Regions from separate parts of the Janthinobacterium sp. BJB304 genome, predicted to be linked through region 3. Evidence: predicted binding sites of a transcription regulator. Region 3 holds the regulator's gene; each other region holds the start of a gene.
What was found. The regulator NrdR, encoded in region 3, represses ribonucleotide reductase genes. The targets are predictions, from matches to a motif close to CACNANATNTNGTG.
Positions count from the first base shown of each region.

Region 1 (4,197 bases), on a different contig from region 3:
ACGGGTAATCTTTCCAGTTGATCTTGCATAGTCTTCCTTTCGATGCGTTCAATGGGCGGCGTGCTGTTCCATGCCGGGCTGGCCGTGCCAATAGCCGTCGCAGGCGCCGGCCGGCTGGCAGGCCGCCAGCTGGGCCTGGGCGCCGATGCCGCTGACCTGCCCCCGGCGGGCGCGGTCGAAGATGGCGATCACCTGTTCCGTGTGCATGGCTTGCGGACTGATGCGCGCCACCGACACGCCCATGTCGCGCATGGCGTCGAGTTCGCGCACCAGGTTATAGACGAGCGCCGACTGCGTCTGCGTGCCATTCAGTACGAGGAAGGGCACTTCGTCGCGCGTGCGCAGCAGCAGCCCGTCCGGCTCTTCCAGGCAGCTGTAGCCGCAGTCGTCCTTCGGCAGGTTGCGGTTGCGCGCCGTGAAGCAGCGCGCGGAAAACGCCAGCGGCATGCGGCCGTAGGCAAACACTTCCGTCTCCAGCCCTTCCGGTTTCTGGCGCTGCATCTCGGCCAGCGCCGTCTGCCCCATTTCCAGCGGCATCACCCAGCGCCGCGCCCCCATGCGCGCCATCAGTTGCAGGCTGGGGCCATTGAACAGGTTCAAATGGGGACCGGCGACGAAGGACGCGCCCTTTTCCATGCAATGCACGGCGCCCATGTCGTTGGCCTCGACGCCGTAGCGCCCATTGCCCGTGATGCGGCGCAGGGTGGCCAGTTCGGCGCCCGCCTCGATCAGCGCCTGCGTCGACAGCACCACTTCCTTGCCGGCGGCGGCCAGCATGTCGGCGATATCGAGCCAGTCGGCCAGGCGCAGCTCATGCCGGCGCGAGCAGACGGTTTCGCCCAGGTACACGATATCGACGGCGGTGCCGGCGATCTGCTGGTAAAACTCGAAGACGGTGGCGCGCGGCCAGTAGTACAGCAAGGGACCCAAAGATAGTTTTAACATGTTCATCCTCTATTTCCAGGAGCGGTGATACGCGCCCAAGGTGTGCTGCTGGCCTTCGGCCAGCTTGTCCATGGCCGCCATCCAGCCCGGCTTGACGGCGTAGCGCGTATTGCCTTCGCGGCAGGCGTCGATCGCTTCGCGCCACACGCGCGTCACCTGCGCCACATACGCGGGGCTGCGCTGGCGCCCTTCGATCTTCACGGCGCGCACGCCCATGGCGATCAGCTGCGGCAGCAGCGCCAGCGTGTTCAGGCTGGCCGGCTCCTCGATGGCGTAATACTCTTCGTCGTTAACTTCGAAACGCCCCTTGCACAGGGTCGGATAGCTGGCGTTTTCGCCCGGTGCGTAGCGGTCGATCAGCACGCCGTTCAGGCGCGATTCGAGGCCGTTCGGCGTTTCCAGCCAGCGCACGGATTTCGCCGGCGAGCACACGCCGTGCGTGTTCGGCGCCTCGCCCGTCGCATACGACGACAGCGCGCAGCGCCCTTCGACCATCACGCACAGGCTGCCGAAGCCGAAGACCTCGATCTCGACGTCCGTCTTGGCGATCAGTTGCTCGACCTGCGCCATCGACAGCACGCGCGGCAGCACGGCGCGGGCGATGCCGAAGTGTTCCTGGTAAAAATTGATCGCTTCGTAGTTGGTGGCCGAGCCTTGCACGGACAGGTGCAGGCGCAGCTGCGGGTGATGCTCGCTTGCATACGCCATCAAGCCCGGATCGGCCACGATCATGGCGTCGATGCCGGCTTGCGCGGCGCGGTCGATGGCGCTGCGCCACACGGCCCAGTTGTGCGGCTGCGGATAGGTATTCAGCGCCAGCAGCACCTTGCGTCCATATTGGTGGGCGTAGCGCACGCCCTCGGCGATGGCCTTTTCGTCGAAATTGAGGCCGGCGAAATTGCGTGCATTGGTGGCATCGCGAAAACCCAGGTACACGGTGTCGGCGCCATTGTCGACGGCCGCTTTCAAGGCGGGCAGGCTGCCGGCGGGGCAGACCAGTTCCAGCGGTCCGGCCACGCGGGTGGCGGTAGTTGATTCAAGCATCATGATGTTCACAGTCCTGTATCGGCTCAGGGTGCAGACTATAGCCCCGCCCATACCGCCCAGTCCTTGACACAGGTGAAGGAATGCATGCATGGCTGGCGCGCGTTCAACTTGCTTGACCTGGCTGTAAAATGCCCCACTTTTTCCCTATCCGATTGCCCGCCATGACCCGCAAACCGCTGCTGATTTTCCTGCTCACCCTGTTCCTCACCGCGCTGCAGGTGCAGTGGGCCGGGCCGCCCGATGGCTATGACGCAGGGACCATCTCCGTGCTGTCGCCGGAAGTGCTGGGCGCGTATCCGGGCGTGCTGCTGCTGTTCCTGCTGGCCGTGTTCGCGCGCCGCAAGATGCCGCTGCTGCGTCAGGCCGCCATCTGCACGGGCTTGCTGGCCGTCTACTGGCTGCTGGCGAACTACGTCACCTTCGACGCGCGCGTGGCCAGCTGGAGCACCTACACGCCGCTGGAAATCTGGATGCACGTGCTGCCCGCCTCCGTCGCCAGCGTCGCCGCCTGCGGCGCCGCGTTCTTTTGCGCGAGCTGGCTGATCCTGCGCGAAACGCGCTGGAACAAAAGCGGCTGACGTGGTTTTTTCACCTGCATCAAGGATTCGTCACGCAACTGCACGCGCCCTTTGACTCCACTATATTTAGTGATTAATCTCCATAAAAACACCGCATGTTGTGTTTATTGGAGGTTTCATGACGACAAATGCAGTTTCCCCCACACGCGGCCAGGTCGATGTCGCCGCATCCATCAATGAATACCTGGACCGGCGCGACTGGCGGGTCAACGCCAACGCCAACCAGGGTTACTCGCTGGGCGGCCTGATACTCAATGTATCGGGCAAGGTCATCGCCAACTACTGGCTGGACCAGGTGTATCCGCCGGAAGTGGGCGCGGCGCACCGCGAAGCGGCCCTGCACATCCACGACCTCGACATGCTGGCCGGCTATTGCGCCGGCTGGTCGCTGCGCACCCTGCTGCACGAAGGCTTGAACGGCGTGCCGGGCAAGATCGAATCGGGCCCGCCGAAACACATGTCGAGCGCCATCGGCCAGATCGTCAATTTCCTCGGCACCCTGCAAAACGAATGGGCCGGCGCGCAGGCGTTCAGCTCCTTCGATACCTACATGGCGCCCTACATCCGCAAGGACAGCCTGTGCTATGAAGACGTGCGCCAGTACATGCAGGAGCTGATCTTCAACCTCAACGTGCCGTCGCGCTGGGGCACGCAGACGCCGTTCACCAACCTCACCTTCGACTGGGTCTGCCCGGACGACCTGCGCGAGCAGATTCCCGTCATCGCCGGCCGGGAAATGGATTTCAGCTATGGCGAGCTGCAGGCGGAAATGGACATGATCAACCGCGCCTACATCGAGATCATGATGGCGGGCGACGCCAAGGGCAGGGTCTTCACCTTCCCCATCCCCACCTATAACATCACCGAGGATTTCGACTGGCATAGCGAAAACGCGGAGCGTCTGTTCGAAATGACGGCCCGCTACGGCCTGCCCTACTTCCAGAACTTCATCAATTCGGAACTCAAGCCGAACATGATCCGCTCCATGTGCTGCCGCTTGCAGCTGGACTTGCGCGAACTGCTGAAAAGGGGCAATGGCCTGTTCGGTTCCGCCGAGCAGACGGGCTCCCTGGGCGTGGTGACGATCAACTGCGCGCGCCTGGGCCACCTGTGGCGCGGCGACGAAGCGGCCTTGATGGCGGACCTGGACCGCCTGCTGGAACTGGGCAAGACCAGCCTGGAAATCAAGCGCCGCACCATCGAGGAACTGATGCAGCAAGGCCTGTTCCCGTACACGAAGCGCTACCTGGGCACCCTGCGCAACCACTTTTCCACCCTGGGCGTGAACGGCATCAACGAGATGATCCGCAATTTCAGCGGCGACGCCTGGGACATCACGTCCGCCGAGGGCCATGCGCTGGCGATCCGCCTGCTCGACCACGTGCGCGCCCGCATGGTGGCCTTCCAGGAAGAGACGGGCCATATGTACAACCTGGAAGCGACGCCGGCCGAAGGCACGACGTACCGCTTCGCCCGCGAAGACCGCAAGCGCTATCCCGCCATCCTGCAGGCCGGCACCGTCGACAATCCGTATTACACGAACTCGTCGCAACTGCCCGTCGGCCACACGGACGACCCGTTCGAAGCGCTGGAATTGCAGGACGCGCTGCAGCGCAAGTACACGGGC
Region 1 is NZ_PDZN01000003.1:246,925-251,121, forward strand. It holds gene CSQ95_RS05145 (SCP2 domain-containing protein) at 1-29, opposite strand, end outside; gene CSQ95_RS05150 (U32 family peptidase) at 49-945, opposite strand; gene CSQ95_RS05155 (peptidase U32 family protein) at 955-1,989, opposite strand; gene CSQ95_RS05160 (hypothetical protein) at 2,154-2,570, shown strand; gene CSQ95_RS05165 (ribonucleoside triphosphate reductase) at 2,689-4,197, shown strand, end outside.
Region 1: a site for NrdR is predicted at 2,629-2,642, ahead of CSQ95_RS05165 (ribonucleoside triphosphate reductase). Genes of this name have one in related genera too.

Region 2 (4,197 bases), on a different contig from region 3:
TATTTTGCTCAGCTTGACCGTGCTGTCGGGCATCGTGTTTTCCGAGCAATTATTTGGCAAGGCGCTCAACTGGGATCACAAATCGGTGTTTACCATGCTGTCGTGGCTATTGTTTGCCGCCCTGCTGGCGGGGCGCCGCTTTCGCGGCTGGCGCGGCAAGACGGCGCTGAGCTTCACCCTGGCCGGTTTCGCCACCTTGTTGCTGGCCTATGTCGGCAGCCGTTTTGTACTGGAAGTGGTTTTACACCGAGGATTCGCATGACACGTGTTTTATTCTGGCTGGCGCTGGTGTTCCTGGTGCTGTTTGCTATCCGCAGCAAGATCCGGGGCATGCAGCAGCGCGCCCGCGCGCAGCAGCAGCCGAATCCGTTTGCGCCGCCGGGCCGGCCGCAGGAGTTGCCCGATGCCGAGCTGATGCTGTGCTGCGCCCATTGCGGCGTGTACTATCCGGCCTCGGAAAACGTGCAGGCCAAGGGTCACGATTACTGCAGCCACGCGCACGCCACCGTGTAAGGGCAAGCGCGCAGCTTCGCGCGCGTTGCTCATCCGTATCGTAACGACCTCCGGCATTCGTCCGGCGTAGCATCTGCAGCAGGCGGTTCGTCACCGCCATTGCAGAAAGGCGCGCTCCCATGTCCAGTCCCCGCACCAGCCAGCAGACCGTGACCACCGTCGGCATGGCGCCGGCGCCGCAACTGAGCGGTAATTCCTTGCCCATGCAGGCGCTGCGCGCGCAGATAAGCCGCATCGCCCGCTGCGGCGCGCCGGTGGCCATCCGCGGCGAATCAGGCACGGGCAAGGAACTGGCGGCGCGCGCCATCCATGCGCAGGGCGCGCGCGCCGGCTTCCCGTTTATCGCCGTCAACTGCGGCGCCATACCCGAAGCGCTGATGGAAGCGGAATTCTTCGGCTGCCGCCCGGGCGCCTACACGGGCGCGCTGCACGAGCGCCAGGGCTTGTTCCAGGCGGCCCATGGCGGCAGCCTGCTGCTCGACGAAGTCGACGACCTGCCGCTGGCCATGCAGGTGAAACTGTTGCGCGTGCTGCAGGAGCGCCGCGTGCGCAAGCTGGGCGGCAGTGCCGACGAAGCCGTCGACGTGCGCATCCTGTGCGCCAGCCAGCATGGCCTGGCGCGCGGCGTGGCCGCCGGCACCTTTCGCCAGGATCTGTTTTACCGCCTCAATGTGATCGAACTGGCGCTGCCGCCGCTGCGCGAACGGCGCGGCGATCTGCAGGTATTATGTGAGGTGATCCTGGCGCGCCTGTCGCCACGCCGGGCCGTGAGCCTGGCGCCGCCCGTGCTGGCGGCCCTGGCCGCGTACGCGTTTCCCGGCAATGTGCGCGAACTGGAAAACGTGCTGGAGCGGGCACTGGCCTTTGCCGACGGCGGCGTGATCGCGCTCGAGGGGCTGGCCTTGCCATTCGCGCCGGACAGCATGCCGTTGCGGGCGGCGCCGGCATTGCCGGACTTGCCGGAGCGGCAACTGTGCCTGCCCGGCATGGCGGCATATGGCGTGAGCCCGGCCCTGCCGCTGGACGTGTATTTGCGTCAGGCCGAGCGCGACATGATCATGCAGGCGCTGGTCCAGGCGCGTTATCACCGCGCGCGGGCGGCGCGTCAGCTGGGCCTGAGCGTGCGCCAGTTGCGTTACCGCATGCAGAAATTGACGATACAGGAAGCATTACTTGATGAGCGGATGGACGATAGATGAAGATGGCTGGTGCGACGGCGCGCTGCGCTATGACTCGCCGTACTGCGATGCGCGCCCGTACGGTGCGCAAGTCGACTTGCTGGTGATTCATAACATCAGCTTGCCGGGTGGCCGCTTTGGCGGGCCGCATGTGTCGGACTTGTTTACGGGCCGGGTAGATTATAATGCCGATCCTTCCTTCGCCGACCTGCGTGGCTTGCAGGTGTCGGCGCACTTTTTTGTGCGGCGCGATGGTGCGTTGTTGCAATATGTTTCTACTGATCAACGTGCCTGGCATGCGGGCGCGTCCGTGTTCGAAGGACGCCCGCAGTGCAATGGCTATTCCATCGGTATCGAAATGGAGGGCGCGGACGATGTGCCTTTCCAGCGGCGGCAATACCATGTGCTGGCGGCGCTGACGGCGGCGCTGGTGGCGCGCCACGGGCTGTCCCATGTGCGCGGCCACGAGCATATCGCACCGGGAAGGAAGACGGATCCGGGGCCGTTTTTTGACTGGCATTTTTATCAAGAGTGCTGGCTGGAAACCCTGCGCGGGCAGCCTGCGTTAGCGCTTACTTCGCGGGGATTGGGCTTTCCATCCATGCCCTGAAAAGTCAACCGAAATCGTATATGAAAATACAAAAAATTACGCCGGCGGATGCTGGAAAACTATTGCATCGCCCTTCGATGGGCACTACAATTAGTGCAGAAGTTGGATGTAAAGACTATATCTAGTGCCATCACAGACGTTTTCAGAATTATTGTCAAAGCTATCCGGATTGCTGATAAAGCACTGGAACTGGCGGTTTATCACCCTTGATCGTGTTTCGCGCCAGCCGGGCAGTACGGTGTGGCGCTATGGATACTGACCTGTTTTATGCATTATAAATTTACTATTTAGCAACAAATACCTGAAGAAACCCTGACCATCGGGCGTTCTATTCAACAACACACGCGGCAGCAAAACTGCAGGCTGACTTTAGCTGACAACGGGAGCTTCAATGCAATCACCACAAGATATTTCCATCCATCCAACGCCAGTATCGCCAGCGCCAGGCGCGGCCAACAGCGTGGCGAGCACGGGCGCGGCACTGGGCGACTATCGCATCATCCGCCGCAACGGCGCGGTGGTGGCATTTGAGCCTTCGAAGATCGCCATCGCCATGACCAAGGCGTTTTTGGCCGTTAACGGCGGCCAGGGCGCAGCCTCGGCACGCATCCGCGAACTGGTGGAGCAACTGACGGACGGCGTCGTCGCCGCGCTGGTGCGCCGCCATCCGGGCGGCGGCACCTTCCATATCGAAGACGTGCAAGACCAGGTGGAACTGTCGCTGATGCGTTCGGGCGAGCACGATGTGGCGCGTGCCTACGTGCTGTACCGCGCCAAGCACATGGAAGAGCGCCGCCTGCAGAAGGAAGCGCAAGGCGCGTCCGCACAAGTTTCCGCACCACAATTAAATGTCACCGACAACGGCGTGCGCCGCCTGCTGGACATGCAGGAAGTGCGCGACCTGATTAACGCCGCCTGCGCCGGCCTGGAAAAGCACGTCGATGCCGACGCCATCCTGGCTGAAACGGTGAAGAACCTGTACGACGGCGTGCCCGTCGAAGAGCTGCACAAGTCGGCCATCCTGGCGGCGCGCGCGCTGATGGAAAAAGACCCGGCCTACAGCCAGGTCACGGCCCGCATCCTGCTGCACACGGTGCGCAAGGAAGTGTTCGGCAAGGAAGTGCCGCAAGCGGCCGCCGCCGCCGAATATCTGACGTATTTCCCGCAATATATCGCCAAGGGCATCGCCGCCGAGCTGCTGAACCCGGTACTCGCCAGTTTCGACCTGGAGCGCCTGGCCAAAGCCATCGTCGCCGACCGCGACTTGCAATTCGGCTACATCGGCCTGCAAACCCTGTACGACCGCTACTTCCTGCACATCCAGGACGTGCGCATCGAAATGCCGCAAGCGTTCTACATGCGCGTGGCCATGGGCCTGGCGCTGAACGAGGCGGACCGCGAAGCGCGCGCCATCGAGTTCTACAGCCTGCTGTCCTCGTTCGACTTCATGAGCTCGACCCCGACCCTGTTCAATTCGGGCACCCTGCGCTCGCAGCTGTCGTCGTGCTACCTGAGCACCGTCTCCGATGACCTGGAAGGCATCTACGACGCCATCAAGGACAACGCGCTGCTGGCCAAGTTTGCCGGCGGCCTGGGTAACGACTGGACGCCAGTGCGCGCCCTGGGCGCCCACATCAAGGGCACCAACGGCAAGTCGCAAGGCGTGGTGCCGTTCCTGAAAGTGGTCAACGACACGGCCGTGGCAGTCAACCAGGGCGGCAAGCGCAAGGGCGCCGTCTGCGCCTACCTGGAAACCTGGCACATGGACATCGAGGAATTCCTCGACCTGCGCAAGAACACGGGCGACGACCGCCGCCGCACGCACGACATGAACACGGCGAACTGGATTCCCGACATGTTCATGAAGCGCGTCATGGAAAAAGGCGATTGGACGCT
Region 2 is NZ_PDZN01000017.1:63,818-68,014, forward strand. It holds gene CSQ95_RS19910 (inner membrane protein YpjD) at 1-262, shown strand, start outside; gene CSQ95_RS19915 (PP0621 family protein) at 259-513, shown strand; gene CSQ95_RS19920 (sigma 54-interacting transcriptional regulator) at 633-1,712, shown strand; gene ampD (1,6-anhydro-N-acetylmuramyl-L-alanine amidase AmpD) at 1,690-2,301, shown strand; gene CSQ95_RS19930 (ribonucleoside-diphosphate reductase subunit alpha) at 2,693-4,197, shown strand, end outside.
Region 2: a site for NrdR is predicted at 2,415-2,428, ahead of CSQ95_RS19930 (ribonucleoside-diphosphate reductase subunit alpha). Genes of this name have one in related genera too.

Region 3 (4,197 bases):
ATACGCTTACATGCCATGGCCAGGTTTAAGTCCAGCTTAAGAGCGGCAGCCATGCCCCGGGGCGGCCCGCGGCCCTGTCCGGGCTGCGGCGGCGCGCGGCGATTATAGACGCACGGTTGCATTCCTTGCTCAATTTGGGCACTTAACTTACAATTTGACTTCCATTACGTCTCACGTGACTGGCGAAAAGTCGGGCGATCTCCCTGAGTGGCGATCGGCAAACCGGCGAAAGGTGGGCACCCACCGGGAAACGTGAGATTTTTCATCAGCCGTTCGCCTGGGTAGCCACTATGGAAAAGCACGAAGAGGCTGCCCGTCCAATGTTGTTATTCACTTAACGCCGGCTCCCCTCATTCGATCCAACCTGCCAGTACAAGCACCCTCATACTTGGAGTTTTTACATGTTTGCAAAAGATCACACCCTCGCCAACGTCGATCCTGAATTGTTCGCCGTCATTCAAAAAGAAAACACGCGCCAGCACGATCACATCGAACTGATCGCCTCGGAGAACTACACGTCGCCAGCCGTAATGGAAGCGCAAGGCTCGCAGCTGACGAACAAGTACGCCGAAGGCTACCCGGGCAAGCGCTACTACGGCGGCTGCGAATACGTCGACGTGGCCGAGCAACTGGCCATCGACCGCGTCAAGAAACTGTTCGGCGCCGAATGCGCGAACGTGCAGCCGAATTCCGGCTCGCAGGCGAACCAGGGCGTGTTCTTCGCCATGCTGAAACCAGGCGACCTGATCATGGGTATGTCGCTGGCCGAAGGCGGTCACCTGACCCACGGCATGCCGCTGAACATGTCCGGCAAATGGTTCGATGTCGTCTCCTACGGTCTGACGGCGGAAGAAGACATCGACTACGAGGCGATGGAGCGCCTGGCCCGCGAACGCAAACCGAAACTGATCATCGCCGGCGCATCCGCGTTCTCGAAAAAAATCGACTTCGAACGCTTCGGCAAGATCGCCAAGGAAGTGGGCGCCTACTTCATGGTCGACATGGCCCACTACGCGGGCCTGATCGCCGCCGGCCTGTACCCGAACCCGGTGCCGTTCGCCGACTTCGTCACCTCGACCACGCACAAATCGTTGCGCGGTCCGCGCGGCGGCATCATCCTGATGAAGGCCGAGCACGAAAAAGCCATCAACTCGGCCATCTTCCCTGGCATCCAGGGCGGCCCGCTGATGCACGTGATCGCCGGCAAGGCCGTCGCCTTCAAGGAAGCGCTGAGCCCTGAATTCGTCGAATACCAGAAGCAAGTGATCAAGAACGCCGACGTGCTGGCGAAAACCCTGATCAAGCGCGGCCTGCGCATCGTGTCCGGCGGCACCGAATCGCACGTCATGCTGGTCGACCTGCGCGCCAAGAACCTGACGGGCAAGGAAGCCGAAGCCATCCTCGGTTCCGCGCACATCACCTGCAACAAGAACGGCATCCCGAACGACCCGCAAAAACCCTTCGTCACCTCGGGCATCCGCCTGGGCAGCCCGGCGATGACGACGCGTGGTTTCAAGGAAGCGCAAGCGGAAGAAGTGGGCAACCTGATCGCCGACGTGCTGGACAACCCGCATGACGCCGCCACCATCGAGCGCGTCAAAGCGGCCGTGAAAGTGTTGGCCGACGCGCACCCTGTGTACGCAGCATAATTATTTGTCCAGAATGTGTCATACGGAGTAAGATTCCGTATGACACATTCCTTCGTGCCCAAGGGCGCCCGGAGTGATTCGGGCGCCCTTTGTACAAGGGCGGCGATTTCCCGTAATTATTACTATAAAGTTGTAACCAGCCCATGAAATGTCCATTTTGCCAGCACGGCGACACCCAGGTTCTCGATACGCGCGTATCGGAGGAAGGGGATGCCATTCGGCGCCGCCGCCGCTGCGGCAAATGCGACAAGCGGTTTACCACGTACGAACGCATTGAACTTATCATGCCGGCCGTCGTCAAAAAGAATGGCAGCCGGACGGAGTTCGCTGCGGATAAGTTGCGCGGCAGTTTGATGCTGGCCTTGCGCAAGCGTCCCGTCGCGGCCGCCTCGGTGGATACGGCCATCGCGTCCATCCAGGAAAAACTGCTGACCAGCGGCTTGCGCGAAGTCGATTCCGGCTATATCGGCGAGCTCGTCATGCAGGAACTCAAGCGCCTGGACAAGATCGCCTACATCCGCTTTGCTTCCGTCTACAAGAATTTCGAAGACCTGGCCGAGTTCCAGGATGCGATCGCCGAAGTGGGGCAGGCGCGCAAGCCCTGACGCTTACCCGGCCGTTCACTTTGCCGGTAACGGGGCCGCTCCTGCGCCCCGTGTTCACCATGCCAGCGCTTGCCTGGCAAGCGGTCTGATCAATAACTACGCCATTCCTCTCCCCTTATCGCTGCGCTGTTTGCGCTAGCGCAGATCCTGGTTTTTGCGTGCGCCTATCGTGTAGCTGGGCCGCCTGTTCTTGCGACTCTTTCTGCGGAAGGGAGCAAGGCATGCACATGAGCGGTCGCACTATGTTTCCAGCGGGTGGCAGCAGCCTCGTCGAGGTGCTCGTGTCGCTGCTGCTGTTGGCGCTGGGCCTGCTCGGTGCCAGCATTTTGCAACTGCACTCCCTGCGCGCGCGCCATGAGTCGGCGCTGTTGTCGGCGGGCGCGCAGCTGGCGGCCGGCATGGCCGAGCGCATGCGCGCAAACGGCGTGCTCATGAATGGTCCCGATGCGGGCAATCCCTACTTGAACGTGGCCTACGCGGCGGCGGACGACGCCGAAGCAGGCGGCACCGCGCCGGACTGCTTTGGCGCTAGCGCCTGCAGCGCGGCCGAACTGGCGCAATTCGACATCGCCGAATGGAAGCAATCGCTGCATGCGGCCTTGCCCGGCGCGCGCCTGCATATCTGCCGCGATGCCTCTGTCTGGGATGCCGCCGCGCAAGGCTTGCACTGGGCGTGCAGCGGCGGCAAGGGCGCGCCCATCGTCATCAAGCTGGGCTGGCGCGGCCGCTTGCCCGATGGCTCGCCCGCCGTGAATGCGGCAGGCGAGTCGCTGCCCAGGCTGGTATTCCAGCTGGGCGGAGGCGGCGCATGAACGGCGTGCATGCCGCGTGGCGCTGGCGGCGCGGCATGAGCCTCGTCGAATTGCTGGTGGCTCTGTCGCTGGGCGCGCTGCTGATGCTGGCCGCCAGTAGCGTGCTGGTGGCGGCCAGCGGCAGCTATGGCGACCAGTCCGCCAGCGCGCGGCTGGACGATAACGGCCGCTATGCGCTCGACACCATCGCCCGCGCCGTGCGCCAGACGGCGTACGTGAACTGGGATAGCAGCGCCGCGCCCGTCGCCCATGCCGATGACGACAGCGCCAATGTCGCCGGGCTCGACGCGCGCAGCCTGGGCAAGAACAGCGAAGGCATCAGCGGCGCCTTGCCCGGTGTCCTGCATGGCAGCGACGTGCTGGCCCTGCGCTATTACGGCGCCGGCAAGGAAGAGGGCGGCGACGGGTCCGTGCTCAATTGCGCCGGCTTTGGCGTGGGTGCCGCGCAAACGGAGGCGCAGCGGGGCTGGAGCATTTTCTATGTGGCGCAGGGCGCCGATGGCGAAGGCGAACTGCGCTGCAAATACCGTGGCGCGAACGGCTGGGGCGCGGATGCCGTCATTCGCGGCGTCGACGGTTTCCAGGTGCTGTATGGCCTGGACACGGATACGCCGCCCGACGGCGTGGCGAACCGCTATGTCAACGCCAGTGCGCTCGACGCCTACGATGCGGCGCTGGTGCTGGCGGGTGCGGATGCGGCCGCGCGCCAGCGCGATTTGCGCCGCCGCACGCATTGGAAGCGCGTGGCCAGCGTGCGCGTGGCCTTGCTGCTCCATGGCGAGGCGGAGCAGGCGGACAAGATGGCGGAACTGGGGCCGGCGCAGTTCGACCTGTTCGGCAAGGCATATGCCGAGGCGCACGGCGCCGGCGACACGGGCGTACGCATCGCGCGCGCGTCCTTGCCCGCCGCGACGCGCTCCCGGCTGCGGCAATTGCTGCAGACGAGCATCATGCTGCGCAACGGGCCGGCCTAGGCGGGCGGCACGATGGCTGGCGCGGGCGTCCGCTGGTGCGAGCCTCGTTGCTTGCCTTGTCGCGCACCTCGTGCGCGCCACGGTGGCGCCACCCTCGCGTATGTGCTGTGCCTGCTGGTGATCATCTTACTGCTGGGCATATCGGCGGCGCAGATAG
Region 3 is NZ_PDZN01000010.1:163,930-168,126, reverse strand. It holds ZMP/ZTP riboswitch at 166-290, shown strand; gene glyA (serine hydroxymethyltransferase) at 402-1,649, shown strand; gene nrdR (transcriptional regulator NrdR) at 1,793-2,254, shown strand; gene pilV (type IV pilus modification protein PilV) at 2,482-3,066, shown strand; gene CSQ95_RS14155 (PilW family protein) at 3,063-4,040, shown strand; gene CSQ95_RS14150 (PilX N-terminal domain-containing pilus assembly protein) at 4,092-4,197, shown strand, end outside.